DNA from 2 places in the Hahella sp. NS-SX17 genome. Region 1 is predicted to be linked to the other one. Evidence: predicted binding sites of a transcription regulator. Region 1 holds the regulator's gene; the other holds the start of a gene.
The links. Region 1 encodes PhoB, which activates phosphate uptake and scavenging genes when phosphate is short. Its sites were predicted from a motif close to TGTCATANNNNTGTCANA; they were not measured.
Positions count from the first base shown of each region.

Region 2: a site for PhoB is predicted at 2,473-2,490, ahead of AC2IBB_RS22770 (PA1571 family protein). Genes of this name have one in related genera too.

Region 1 is NZ_CM170632.1:1,088,464-1,095,199, forward strand. It holds gene cysZ (sulfate transporter CysZ) at 1-444, shown strand, start outside; gene AC2IBB_RS04980 (response regulator) at 560-1,435, shown strand; gene phoR (phosphate regulon sensor histidine kinase PhoR) at 1,442-2,770, opposite strand; gene phoB (phosphate regulon transcriptional regulator PhoB) at 2,828-3,520, opposite strand; gene ubiA (4-hydroxybenzoate octaprenyltransferase) at 3,659-4,561, opposite strand; gene AC2IBB_RS05000 (monovalent cation:proton antiporter family protein) at 4,611-6,584, opposite strand.
Region 2 is NZ_CM170632.1:5,114,976-5,121,711, reverse strand. It holds gene AC2IBB_RS22780 (DEAD/DEAH box helicase) at 1-1,053, shown strand, start outside; gene pdxB (4-phosphoerythronate dehydrogenase PdxB) at 1,084-2,229, shown strand; gene AC2IBB_RS22770 (PA1571 family protein) at 2,231-2,431, opposite strand; gene AC2IBB_RS22765 (flagellar brake protein) at 2,857-3,552, shown strand; gene htpX (protease HtpX) at 3,633-4,514, opposite strand; gene AC2IBB_RS22755 (hypothetical protein) at 4,640-5,239, opposite strand; gene AC2IBB_RS22750 (hypothetical protein) at 5,310-5,648, opposite strand; gene AC2IBB_RS22745 (Dimeric alpha-beta barrel) at 6,094-6,736, shown strand, end outside.

The DNA.
Region 1 (6,736 bases):
GTGGATGAGGATACTCCCTGGAAGCAAGTGATCAAGAATATTCCCGCCAGTGTTTGGCGTGAGGTCAAAAAGTTTCTTTATTACTTGCCTCGCGCTTTAGGTCTATTTGTAGTTACATTTGTGCTCAGTTTTATTCCCCTGGTAAACCTATTGTCGCCGGTGCTCTGGGCGGTATTCTCTTCCTGGATTATGGCGCTGGAGTTTGTGGACTATCCTGCGGACAACAATAAGCGCAAGATCGACGACGTTATTCGCTTCATGCGCGAGCGTCGTAGTCGGACGCTTGGATTCGGCCTGGGCGTTTGGGGCAGCACTCTGATTCCTATTGTGAATCTGGTGTCCATGCAGGCGGCGGTCGCTGGCGGCGTTAAATTCTGGCTGGAAGAACATGGCCAGTTGCCGAAGTCGAATCCTACCTCTGGCTCTGGTGTGACGGTCAGGTAATCCCGTTGCGGCGGCGCGAATGCCGCGCCGCCGCTTAAGTACTGAATAAAGTGGGAAATTTGTCAGACAGTGCTAGCCTTATAGTTATGTGATTAACGGAAAGTGTAGCTCTGACATGGCTTTAAAGGTGTTGGTGGTTGATGACGCGAGTTTCGTTCGCGATATGGTGAAGCGGGCGATGCGCACCTATTTTCCTCAAGTGACGGTAGAAGAAGCCATCAACGGGAAAAAAGCGCAGATCCTGATGAATAAGACGCACTATGACCTCATCCTGTGCGACTGGGAAATGCCTGAAATGTCGGGGCTGGAATTGCTACAGTGGGCGCGGGGTCAAGATGCCTACAAGAAGACGCCTTTTGTCATGGTTACCAGCCGTGGAGACAGGGGGCATGTCGTGGAAGCGGTGCAGAGCGGCGTTTCCGATTATCTGGGAAAACCCTTCAGTCCTGAAATGCTGGCGCAGAAGGTCAATAAACAGTTGGCCGCCAAGCTTAAACGCGCCGCCGGTGAAAAAACTTCTTCCGCCCGACCGGGCGCTGATTCCGCCTCCGTATTGATGCAGGCGTCCGACAGCGCCAAACAAACCTCAGCGCCAGCCGTGACGCCTGGTCCTTTTGCTGATAGCGCAGCCTTGTTGACTGGGGGAACCTCTTCTCCGAAAAAGTCTGCGCCAGCGGTCTCAGGCAAGAAGGCCCTGGCGCAGATTCGTTTTGCTGAGTTCAACCTGCCCTGCGTGATTAAAGCTATTACCCTGACGGAAGTGAAAGTGATCGCCAAGCGAGGACAACGTTTTCCGATGATTCTTGATCCGGCGGTGGTGGACATAGAGGTCGACGATGGCGAGACCCTTGAGCGGATCAACGGCTATGTGCACATGCTTCAGGCCGTGGAGAAACGGGTGGATACGGACTTTATCAGTATCGTTATCCGTTTTGTGGATGAAGACCCGGATAAGATGGCGTCCTTATCCAAGTTTATCGCTAAATTCTAAGCTTATTTAATCCCTCACTTCTTCGGCTTCCGCTAACGCTTCCGCAGACGCCATGCGGGCGCGTGGGAAGTGGCAGGTAAAAGTGCTTCCTGCGCCGATATGGCTGGTGATTTCCAGTTCCCCATCGTGATTGATCAAGACGTGTTTGACGATAGCAAGGCCCAGGCCGGTGCCCCCCGTGTCTGCGGCCCGTGAAGGGTCGGCCCGGTAAAAGCGCTCCGTCAGCCTGGGGATGTGCAGGGGATCGATGCCAATGCCGCTGTCTCTGACGGCGAAATGCACGCCTTTCTTATCTTCGAACCAGCGCACCCGGATTTCCCCATTGGCGGGGGTATATTTCACTGCATTCATGACGATGTTGGAGAAGGCGCTGTGCAACTGCGTTTCGTTACCGGTCAGTCCGGCGGCGCTTTCCAGGTTTAATTCTATCCGGTGGCCTTTTTCCTGGCTGAGCGCTCGGGCGTCGCTGCAGATGGCGCGCAGCATGCTGTCTATATCCACCAGTGTGGCTTTGAAATTTGAGCCGTCATTTTCTATACGGGACAGAAGCAATAAATCATTAACCAGCGCCTCCATTCGCTGCGCCTGTTGCTGCATTTGGTTCATGGCGCGATTCCAGCGCGGCGGTAAATCGTCAGCATTGTCGATGAGGGTTTCCAAATAACCGGAAATAACCGTTAATGGCGTACGCAGCTCATGAGAAACGTTAGAGACGAAGTCCCGCCGCATTTCTTCCAGGCGATACAGACGGGTGACATCCTGAACCAGCAATAAGCGATCATCTTCACCAAACAAAGTGATGTGAAACTGTAACTTCAGGTTGGGGTTATTCGGGGCGTTGAGGATCAGCGGTTCCTGATACTTTTTGGAGGCGAAATAGCGTTTAAAAATCGGTGTGCGGATCAGGTTATAGATGAGTTGGCCACGATCAGTGGGGTATTTGAACCCGAGCAGCTTTTCTGCGGACTGGTTCCACCAGTCCATTGCGCCTTCGCTGTTAGTCATGACGACGGCGTCTTTGAGTGCGTTGGTGGATTCCTGTATGCGGTCAATCATCGCTTGCAGCCGGTCACGGGAGCGGTAGTGCTGCACCTGTAGACGATGAATGCCGTCAAACAAGTCCCCCCAGAGACCGCGACTCTCGGGTGGGTCTTCCATTTTCGTCTGATACAGCCAGCGATGCATCCGAAACGCCTGTGTGAGTGTCCATCCCAGATACGCGGTAAGACCAAACACCAGCGCCCAGGCTACCGAGCCTATGACAAGTCCGACAACGATGCAGCCCAGCAAACTGTAAACCAGTAGCCGCGCATAATGACGCCAGTGATTGCGCATGCGTTTTGATGAATACTTCTTTTGGAATTATTTATTATTTAAGACAGGTCGCTGCGCTTATGGCGCTCGTGTCGAAAAGCGATACCCCGTCCCACGCACGGTTTGAACCAAATGATGATGGCTGGGCTCCAGCGCTTTGCGTAAGCGTCGAATATGCACGTCCACCGTGCGCTCTTCCACATAGACGTTGCCGCCCCATACCTGGTCCAAAAGCTGTCCGCGAGTATACACCCGTTCTTGATGCGTCATAAAGAACTGCAGGAGCTTGTACTCTGTGGGGCCCATGTTGAGCGCATCGCCTTTGGCGGTGACGCGGTGACATACTGGGTCCAGTCGCAGCCCCTCGACTTCAATGGGCGTTTCCATACCCTGTACGGCGGTGCGTCGCAGCACAGCTTTCAGGCGGGCGACCAGCTCTCTTGGAGAGAATGGCTTGGTGATGTAGTCGTCGGCGCCCACTTCCAAGCCCTGGACTTTGTTGTCCTCTTCGGTTTTAGCGGTGAGCATGATGAGTGGGATTTCCGAGGTGTTTTGGTCACGCTTGAGTCTGCGTGCGAATTCAATGCCGCTGACGCCGGGCAACATCCAGTCCAACAGTATGAGGTCCGGTTTCTGATCAATGATCAACGCATGCGCTTCCCGCGCGTCTCCTGCCTCCAGATAGTCATAGTCGGCCATTTCCAGAGCGACTGCGATCATTTCCCGGATGGCGGGCTCATCGTCCACAATGAGAACTTGTTTGCTTGCCATGCAAAACACCTTTTTGAATACTCGATTGCCGAATTATTACAACGGCGTTTTGTTACAAGTATATGACAGGCGCTTAATAAATGTGATGGAAATGGGGCCGGCCTGTGATGGCCGGACAAAAGGCATGACGTAGCCTAGTCAGGGGCGGAAGATGAATTCCAGCGCCAGACCAAGAAAAACGACGGCGCCGACCCAGTGATTGTTGAGAAAGGCTTTGAAGCAGTGTTGAGATTCGCGGTCGCGAATCAGGTGTTGTTGATACACGAACAAGACGGCGGCGACGATCAGCGAAACCTGATAATAGACGCCCAGTTCATACTGTGCGCCAACCATAAACAGCATGCCCAGGGTCAATACTTGCAGTCCCGCCACGGCGGCGCGGTCGGCTTCACCGAACAGGATCGCCGTGGATTTGACGCCAATCTTGAGGTCGTCTTCCCGGTCCGCCATGCCGTACATGGTGTCATAGGCGACGGTCCAAACCACTGTCGCAGTGTACAAAAGCCACGCCTGTTGCGGCACGGCGTCCAACTCTGCAGCGAATGCCATGGGGATGCCCCAAGCGAAAGCGGCGCCAAGTACGACCTGGGGCAGGTAAGTGTGTCGTTTCATGAAAGGGTACGTAGAAGCCAGCGCCAGTGCGCCAGCGGAAAGATAGATCGTCAGGGCGTTGGTGAAAAGCACCAGAATAAATGAAATGCCGACCAATACGCCGAACAGTGTAAGCGCTTCTTTTTCCGTCACCCTGTCTTGGGCGAATGGACGGCCCTTGGTGCGCTCTACGTGCATGTCTATGCGGCGATCAGCGTAATCGTTGATCACACAGCCGGCTGAACGCATCAACAAAACACCTAATATGAAAATGAACAGGTTCTTGATGGAGGGCGCGCCCTCTGAGGCCAGCCATAGCGCCCACAGGGTAGGCCAAAGCAGCAAATAGGTTCCGATAGGGCGGTTCAGTCGCGTGAGGTCAATGTAGACCGGCAATTTCGCCTTGAACTGCTCCGCCAGGGAAGGAGCTGGACGCCCTTGGGATTTCATAACCAGACAGAATCCTGTTTTAGTGTGTGGATTGATATCGCGTTCAAGCTCAGCCGCCCAGCAATCTGTTTTCCGCCTGTTCAACCTGATCCGCCGAGCCATGCAGAATCAGTGTGTCGCCGGGTTGCAGGATAAACTCGCCAGTGGGGTCGAAGAACTCCTCTTCGCCGCGACGGATGCTGTCGATATTGCAGGCCGCCAGCTTCATTTGCGCCAGTGAGCGATGGCAGCCGTAGGCGCCGTCAGGCAGCGTCAGTGCATGCAGTTTTTCCAGTGGCGTCCCGTCAGCGCCGACCAACTGGGAGTTAATGCCTGGGTAGTAGCCATGCAGCATTTTATAGCGGCTGCGGCGGACTTCTTCGATCTGGCGATGAATTTTCCTTGCCGGCGCGCCCATAAGGGTAAGCACTTGGGTGACCAACATCAAGCTGGCCTCCAGCGTCTCCGGCACGATCTCCGTGGCGCCGGCTTCTTGCAACAGCGTCATCTTGGAGTCGTCCGCCGTGCGCACCAGAATCGGCACTTGAGAACCGGTTGAGCGCACCTTGCGAATGACCGCCAGACTTTTGTCCACATCTGCGTAAGTGATGATAATCAGGCGAGCTCTTTCCAGGCCAAGGGCTTTGAGAATGTCCAGACGCTCGGAATCGCCAAAATGAACTGGCTCGCCTGCGGCGGCGGCTTCTTTTACCCGCACCGGATCTTTGTCCACGGCGGTCATGGGCATGGCGCTGCGGCGCATGAACCGGGCGACCGTCTGGCCAACGCGGCCGAATCCGCAAACGATGGCGTGACCTTCCAACTCCGAGCAGGCGACAGTCAGCGCTTCGACACGGGTCTGCGCCATGCCCTGGCCTTTATCGGAGGGAAAGCGGGTGCTGAGGTGACGTGCGAGGCTCATCAGCCCGGGAGTCAAGGTAATGCTGAGAATGACAGTGGTAATGACTACCGCGCCGGCTTGTTTGGAGATGAGTTGAAACTTTTCTCCCAACGCAAACAGGGCGAATCCGAACTCGCCGCCCTGAGCCAGGTAAAGTCCGGTTTTCAACGCTACCGCCCTGTCTTTCTGGTGACGATACGCCAGCACTCCGATCAGCGTGGCTTTCGCCGCCAGAAGCATCGCGGTGATGAGAAGTATCCAAGGCCAGTTCGCGACGACTTCTCCGAAGTCGACGATCATGCCGACGCTGATGAAAAACAGGCCGAGCAACAGGTCGCGAAAAGGACGGATATCCGCTTCAATCTGATGTTTATAGTGAGTTTCGGACAGCATCATGCCCGCGATGAACGCGCCCAGGGCCATAGACAGACCGAAGCTGTGCGTCAACGCCGCGGCCAATAACGACACCATCAACACGGTCAGTACAAACAGCTCTTCTGAATGAGATTTGGCGACTTCCGAAAAAATGAACGGCAACAGATACTTGCCGATCGCCAGCATCAGCGCGAACAAGAGCGCGCCTTTACCCAGGGTGATGGCCAGAGCGGCGGCCAGTGAACTATCCGACCCGCCGGCCAGAAACGGCACCAGAATCAAAAAGATAACTGCAGCCAGATCCTGAAACAGCAGCACTCCCATCGACATCACGCCGTGGGGCTGACCCAGTTCGTTACGCTGCACCAGCTCTTTGCTGACTACTGCTGTGGAGGATAACGCTAATGCGCCGGCGATAATGATGGCCTCCTCGGTGCTGGCCTGGAACAGCCGGGCGATGCCGAAAATCACCAAACTGCTTACCGCCACTTGCCAGCCGCCCAGGTTGAACACTACCTTGCGCAAAGCAATCATCTTGGCCAGAGAGAATTCCAGCCCGAGGGAGAACAGCAGAAACACCACGCCGAACTCCGCCAGCACTTGGATTGTCTCTACGTCGTCCACCCAGCCCAGGGCTGTGGGACCAACGCCGAGGCCTACCGCAAGGTAAGCCAGGACAGAGGGAACGTTCATACGCCGGAACAGCGACGATACGACGACCGCCGCTGTAATCAGCACCAGAAACTGACTCAGATTAGCTTCATGCATAATAGGTAAGGAACCAGCATCGCCTGTTAGTAAATTATTATTCAGGCAGACAAATAGCTTCCTTCTACATGTCTGCAACGACAGGGCTGCCCATGTCAGGTCCTGTCTCCCGCGGCTCGCCGTCGCCTCCATGCGCCTCTTTATTAATGTGC
Region 2 (6,736 bases), 3.3 Mb from region 1:
CCGCACACGCTGCAGGGCGTAGACCTGATCGGTCAGGCGCAGACTGGCACCGGTAAGACCGCCGCGTTCCTGATCACTATCCTGCAGCGTCTGGTCTCCAATCCCATTCCGACTGAAGAGCGCTTCTCCAGCGAACCGAGAGCCCTGGTGGTGGCGCCGACCCGTGAGTTGGCGTTGCAGATTGAGAAAGACGCCAGCGCCCTCGCCAAACATTTGAAACTGAATATTATTTCCGTCATTGGCGGCACCCAGCTGGATCGTCAGCGCAGAAAGCTGCGCGACGAAGCCGTGGATCTGTTGATCGCAACACCAGGCCGTTTGCTCGATCATCTCACCAGCGCCGACATTTATCTGGATCAGGTGGAAGTGCTGGTGCTGGACGAGGCGGATCGCATGCTGGACATGGGTTTTATTCCCGACGTTAAACGCATTGTCCGGGCTACGCCGAGAGAGAGGCAGACTCTGCTGTTCAGCGCGACCTTCAGTGAAGACATCAAGAATCTGGCGCGGCGTTGGACTGAAGAACCGGTGGAAGTCATGCTGGCGGTGGATCATCTTCCCGCCAAAACGGTGGACCAGCGCATCTATATGGTGGAAAGCAGCGCCAAGCGCAAGCTGCTGGTGAATCTGTTGAAGGACAGTGAAACTCGTCGCGTGATTGTTTTTTGTAACCGTCGTGACGAAACCAGAAGCCTGTCGGAGGCCTTGAATCGCCACTCCATCAAAAATGAGCTTATCTCTGGTGAATTACCCCAGCAAAAACGCTTAAAGACGCTGGAGCGCTTCCGTAAAGGCGACTTCCGCGTGCTGGTCGCCACCGATGTCGCGGGCCGTGGTCTGCATATTGATGGAGTGACTCACGTGGTCAATTACAATCTCCCCGACGACCCGGAAGATTACGTTCACCGTATCGGGCGCACCGGGCGCGCGGGCGCGACGGGCGTTTCCATCAGCTTCGCCTGTGAGGATGATTCCTTCCTGATTCCGGAACTGGAGAAATATCTGGGTCATGAGCTGGCTCTGATTCACCCGGATGATGATTTACTGCAGTAGCCGAGCATACCGACCAAGAGGAAAGGGAAGATGAAAATAGTTGCAGATGAGAATATTCCCCTACTGCAGCCGTTTTTCGGATCAATGGGAGAAATTCATACGCTTCCGGGGCGTGAAATCAGCAATGAGCACCTGCGTGATGCGGATGTGCTGCTGGTGCGTTCAGTGACCAGGGTGGACGAACGTCTGCTGGAAAACACCAGTGTGAAGTTTGTCGGCTCCGCCACTATTGGCTGTAATCATGTCGACATGGACTACCTCACTTCACGGGGAGTGGGGTTCAGTAATGCGCCGGGCTGTAACGCCAGCGCTGTGGTTGAGTATGTGGTGAGCTGTCTGTCCGTACTGAGCGAACAGTTGGGCTTCGATCTGGAAGACAAGACCGTGGGCATTATCGGGCGCGGTGAAATTGGCGGGCGACTTGAGCGCGCGCTGACCTTGCTGGGGCTTGAGGTGAAATCCAATGATCCCCCCAGAGAGGCCGCAGGAGAGCAGAATCTGTTTTCTCTGGAAGAGGTGTTGCAGTGCGACATCATTACCTTGCACACCCCATTGACGGATTCCGGTCCCTGTCCGACGCGGGGCTTGTTGAACTCGGCGATGATCGAGAATTTGCGTTCGGACCAGATTCTGATCAACACCTGTCGCGGCGAAGTGATTGACGAAGTCGCACTCAAGGGCCGGCTGCAGAGAGGGGACGGCCTGACCGTCGTGCTTGACGTCTGGAACAACGAGCCCGCCATTGACGTGGAGCTGGCGATGCTGTGCCACTTCGCTACGCCGCATATTGCGGGCTACACGCTGGATGGCCGCACGGCGGGAACAGAGATTATCTATCAACACCTGAGCCGCTATCTCGGCTTGCCAGTGCGGCATAAACTGGGACAGTTCTTGCCTGAGCCGCCTTTGCGTAGAATGGCTTTCTCTTCTGGAGTTGATCCGGATTGGGCGCTGCATACGGCCATTAGGGCAAGTTATGACGTGCGTCATGATGACAGCCAGCTAAAGCGTACATTGCGTTTGGACGCGCCATTGCGGGCTCAGGAGTTTGATCGTTTGCGCAGAGAGTATCGCGTGCGCAGAGGGTTTGATCGGATCAAGATTGAACTCAAGGGCGGCAAAGCGGATCTCCTGGCCACCCTGAGCGCGGTTGGGTTTAATCTTAGCTCGAAATAGCTCAGCCCTTTTGCCGCTGGCCCATGCTCATGTGCTGGCGGCTCCACGGATTCCAATCATCTTCCATGGCTTTCAACGCCTGCTGAATCATCGCTTCAGTAATAGGGATTTCCTCACCGCTCTCCAAAATGATGGCGGCGCCGTTCATACGCTCGTCGTCGCCGGTTTCGCTTGCCGATTTCCGCCAATTGTTCGCTTGCATTTGCCCGGACCTCCAGAGTTTGCATCAGCCTAAACTTGTCTCATGACGATCCTGTGACACGAGATAGACGTCTGTTTTTAGGTCTGCTCCGTCCATTGCAGACGCCTTCATCTCTAAAGCTAGCCCATGGTGTCGGGTGGAGCCATCATCCTTCGAAAGGCGTTCCCAAGGCATTATGTGTCGAAAATGCGAAAAAGCTCGAAAAGTGGACGATAATATATTGAAAGGCCGATCAACCTGGATAGGCGATTATTTGTGAATCATTGCAAAAAAATACGCATTTGGGCTCACAAGCAGCGTCAGGCGGTCGATACTAAACTGTCGAAAATATCGTCACAGAATAATGAGGCGATCAATCCATCCGGCTTGAGCAATGGCGTTACAATATAGACGTCGTCGGATACTAGTCATGGAGAAATGGCTGAGTGGGTGATAAAGCAGCGGTGTATTCTCCCAAGGATGTGGAAATACCATTCGAAAAGCTGGGACTGCAAATTGGCGATCCATTGCATCTGGAGAGCATGGATCAGAGTGCGCGCTATCATGTGCGCTTGATTGGTTTTGCGCCAGGGCAGAGTGTGATGGTCACCGCGCCTGTTGTGGACGGCAAACAGTTGATTTTGAAAAAGGACCGGCCGTTCACTGTGCGTTCTGTGGCGAAAAACAAGGTGTGCGCCTTCACCAGTCAGGTTAAACACATGGCGCTACAGCCCTTCGCACACGTCCACTTGGAATATCCCAAGGAGCTTCTGGCGCTGCAAGTGCGCAATGCGGAGCGCCTGAAGGTCGAGATTCCCACTCAGGTCAACAGCGATTTCGACAGTGGCCTGGGGGACTGGCCTAAAGAGGCGGTGATTACCGACATCAGCAAAACAGGAGCAGGGATGAAGTCCGTCGCCAAGCTGGGCGACGCCGGAGAAGAGGTGATTCTGCGCTTCGCGCTTACGGTGGCGGATATTACCAAGACATTCAACGTCAACGGCATCATTCGCAATCGCACGATTATGGATCAGGATGATGCGCCTTTCAGATATCTCTACGGGGTGCAGTTTACTGGGTTGTCTGATGCGGCGAAGATCGTGATCAGCGGTTTTGTGCATGAACTGCAGCTGTCCAAGTAATCAACGGCAATAATATTGAAACGAGAAAGCCCGGCTCAGACGCCGGGCTTTTTTGATGGGGCTGGGACTTTCCTGGGCTCTCAGCGGTTAGCGACAAGAGCGGCGATACGCTCATCCAGGGGAGGATGGCTCGAAAACAGCGCTTTAAAGCCCTGTTTGACTCCCTCTGTAATGCCGAAAGCGGTCAGCGTGTCCGGCATTTCGTTCGGCATCTGAGTTTCTGCCTTCAGACGTTGTAGCGCGGCGATCATGGCTCCAGAACCCGCCAGTTTGGCGCCCATTGCGTCGGCGCGGAACTCGCGTTTGCGGGAGAACCACATGACAATAATGGAGGCGAGGATGCCCAGCACGATTTCGGCGAAAATAGTGGTGATGAAAAAGCCGATGCCATGACCGTTTTCATTTTTGAAAACAGCCTTGTCCACGACATTGCCGATGATGCGTGCAAAGAACATGACGAAGGTGTTGATGACGCCTTGTATCAGCGCCAGGGTGACCATGTCTCCATTCGCAACGTGACCGATTTCGTGAGCCAGCACGGCCCGTATTTCATCTTTACTGAAGCGACGCAGCAGCCCTTCGCTTACCGCCACCAGCGCATCGTTTTTATTCCAGCCTGTGGCGAAGGCGTTGGATTGCTGGGCGGGGAAAATGCCCACTTCCGGCATCTTGATGCCGGCTTCGCTGGAAAGCTCTCTTACCGTATCCAGTAGCCAGCGCTCCACCGCGTCCCGAGGTTGCTCGATCACTTGCGTGCGGGTGGACATCTTCGCTATCCATTTGGACAGGAAGAGAGAGATCATGGCGCCGCTCATGCCAAATACAGCGCAGAAAATCAAAAGCGAGGTGAGATTCAGTCCGCTGCCCTGCAGATAGGGTTCAACCCCCAAAAGCCGCAACGTCACGCTCGCTACAAGCACTACAGCAATGTTGGTTGCCAGAAACAGTAGAATCCTGAACATAGTCGCCTCAAACTAAAGGGATAAACCTAATGGAAAAATATGTTTCAGGTGGGGGAAAATCAATAAATCAGGGATTAAAGATTATTAACCGATCAGGGCGCAGGAGGATGCGCCCTATTTTGAGGTTAAACTCTAAACGTAGCCAAGTGTAAGTGGGTGATGTTTCTCATTTGGCCATCGCCGTCATTGCTACCTACATGGTATATTCGCTTGGTTTCGAAGTCCGAAGTGACGGTTTCTGCGTTGGCTGATTTTAAAGACTTTACTAATTCCTCGTGAGGAATTTTCTCATTAACCTTATTGCTGAATATCCATAGATTTATTGCTCCATGAATACCTAACAAGGTCGCAGCTTGTTGGATCGCCTGTGATACGCCTTTATAAAGGTGCTTGTTAGCTCTAACCAGAGCTTGCATTTCCATTTTGTTTTCACCCTCAGCATTGAGGTTTTTTACGTATATATCGCCAAACAGGTCACTTGCTTGGGCGTTGTAATAGTGCATGCCGATCCTGACTGCTATGCTTAAGTCCTGAGGCTTTGTCGCGTCAACTTCAAATACCCATATTTCGTCATCTATTTCGAATGCTTGCTTTGATGGGAAAGGGTTGTCATAGAGGTAAATTACCAACATTGGGTTGACGGAGTGTTTAGCTCTCCAAACGTCGAAGTGATCTAATGTGGTTCTTAATACGTATTCACGTGATACTTTATTAACACCAAGCACAACGGATGCATTAACTTTTTAATCGGTGTTTCCTTCGGCTATAGTCATCGCTCCCTTGCGACTAAGCATCTTATTCGCTCCCTAGTGCTATTAAAACTTCTGAAGATAACCCGCATGCGTAAAATACTTTGCTTTGTTCTTGCGCTTTCTTAATAGAGCGCTCTACTCCATTGGGGTCTTCGCTATCTAGGCCATAGTCATTTGCGTTGTGCTTAATACACTTCCAAATATCCAATAGTTGCATATGATTGTCTCTCAGATATTCGTGAAGCCTCGCCAAGGCCTCTTGCAGGTCTTTCCCAGGGGCGACTGCGATACCTACTGCATAGTTTGAACCATCCATGTTCATGGGGGTGTTAGGGCTTAATGACGCCTTGTGATGAATAAGCCAGATATCTTCAGTATTCATTTGATGTCTCCAATGTGTAAGCTAAGTGTGCAGTTTATTGTTGGGGGTCTATCCTGTCACTCGATTTTTTGCCAGCTATTTATTTGAATTATAAAGCTTGAAACGACATGTTTTTCAGAAATCGTTTGTGTGTGTTAGTTTGGTTCGTAGAGTTATGTTAGAGGTGGTTGTTTTTCGGATATTCTCGTATAAAGCCGCTTCGGACACTCGGAGTGTTTGTCTTTATTTGAAAACAAGTTTTTCTCTTTGTTTTTAGTCGTTATTTCATCATATTTCACTTTAGTGAATCAGGTATTCTCATTGTTTGTTTAAAGCATTATGTCGTATCACTGAGTATTTCGGGTTGGGATGAGTGACTGCATTGAGGTGTTTGCTTTCAATGACCTCAGCCCTTGTTCGTGGCGCTAATAAGTGGATTGGGGTTTGAATAGGGAGTGGAAGGAGCGTGACGGTTTCGATTTTTCTGGATGATGCAGGCAAGGAGTTGGAGAAGCGGGCCGCGGGGAAAAGGGTCGCTTTGGTGTTTCATTTGAAAATAAAGCGCAGCGAGGATTATCTGAGTTGGCTGCGAGAGAGTGTGAGTCAGTGTGGTGGTGAGCTGTTGTTTCGCGTGCAGGCGGACCCGGTCGCCAGGGAAGGGATGTGGCTGGATGAAATTCTGATTGATGAGTTTCCCTCGCCCAAGGCTGCTTTGAGCTTTATGGCGACTCATGGCGAAGCTTTGCGAAGGCATTGTGAGTCGTGGGCCGTGCTGGCGGTGGTTCCTGAATCGCCTTGGCTGTTTCGGATGGTGAGATGGATGTCTAGGCTGATTCAGGTGTTTAAAGGCGTTCGTGATACGGGGACGCCTGCTGCCGGGTGGGCGGCTGAAAATACGGCGATTTGGCCTGACCAAGCTCAAATGGCTGTCGCTCGAAGTCAAAGCCTGGATGATCCTTTGTTCGTCTACAATCTGAATAAATACAAAGCGGTAGCGGAGTATCAGGGAGAAGCGGAGTCCGAGCCTTCCGTTAGCGGTAAGGAAGCCTATGATCGCTACGCTAAATTGGCCGGATTTGAACTGATGCGACGAGGCGCGTTTCCCGTAT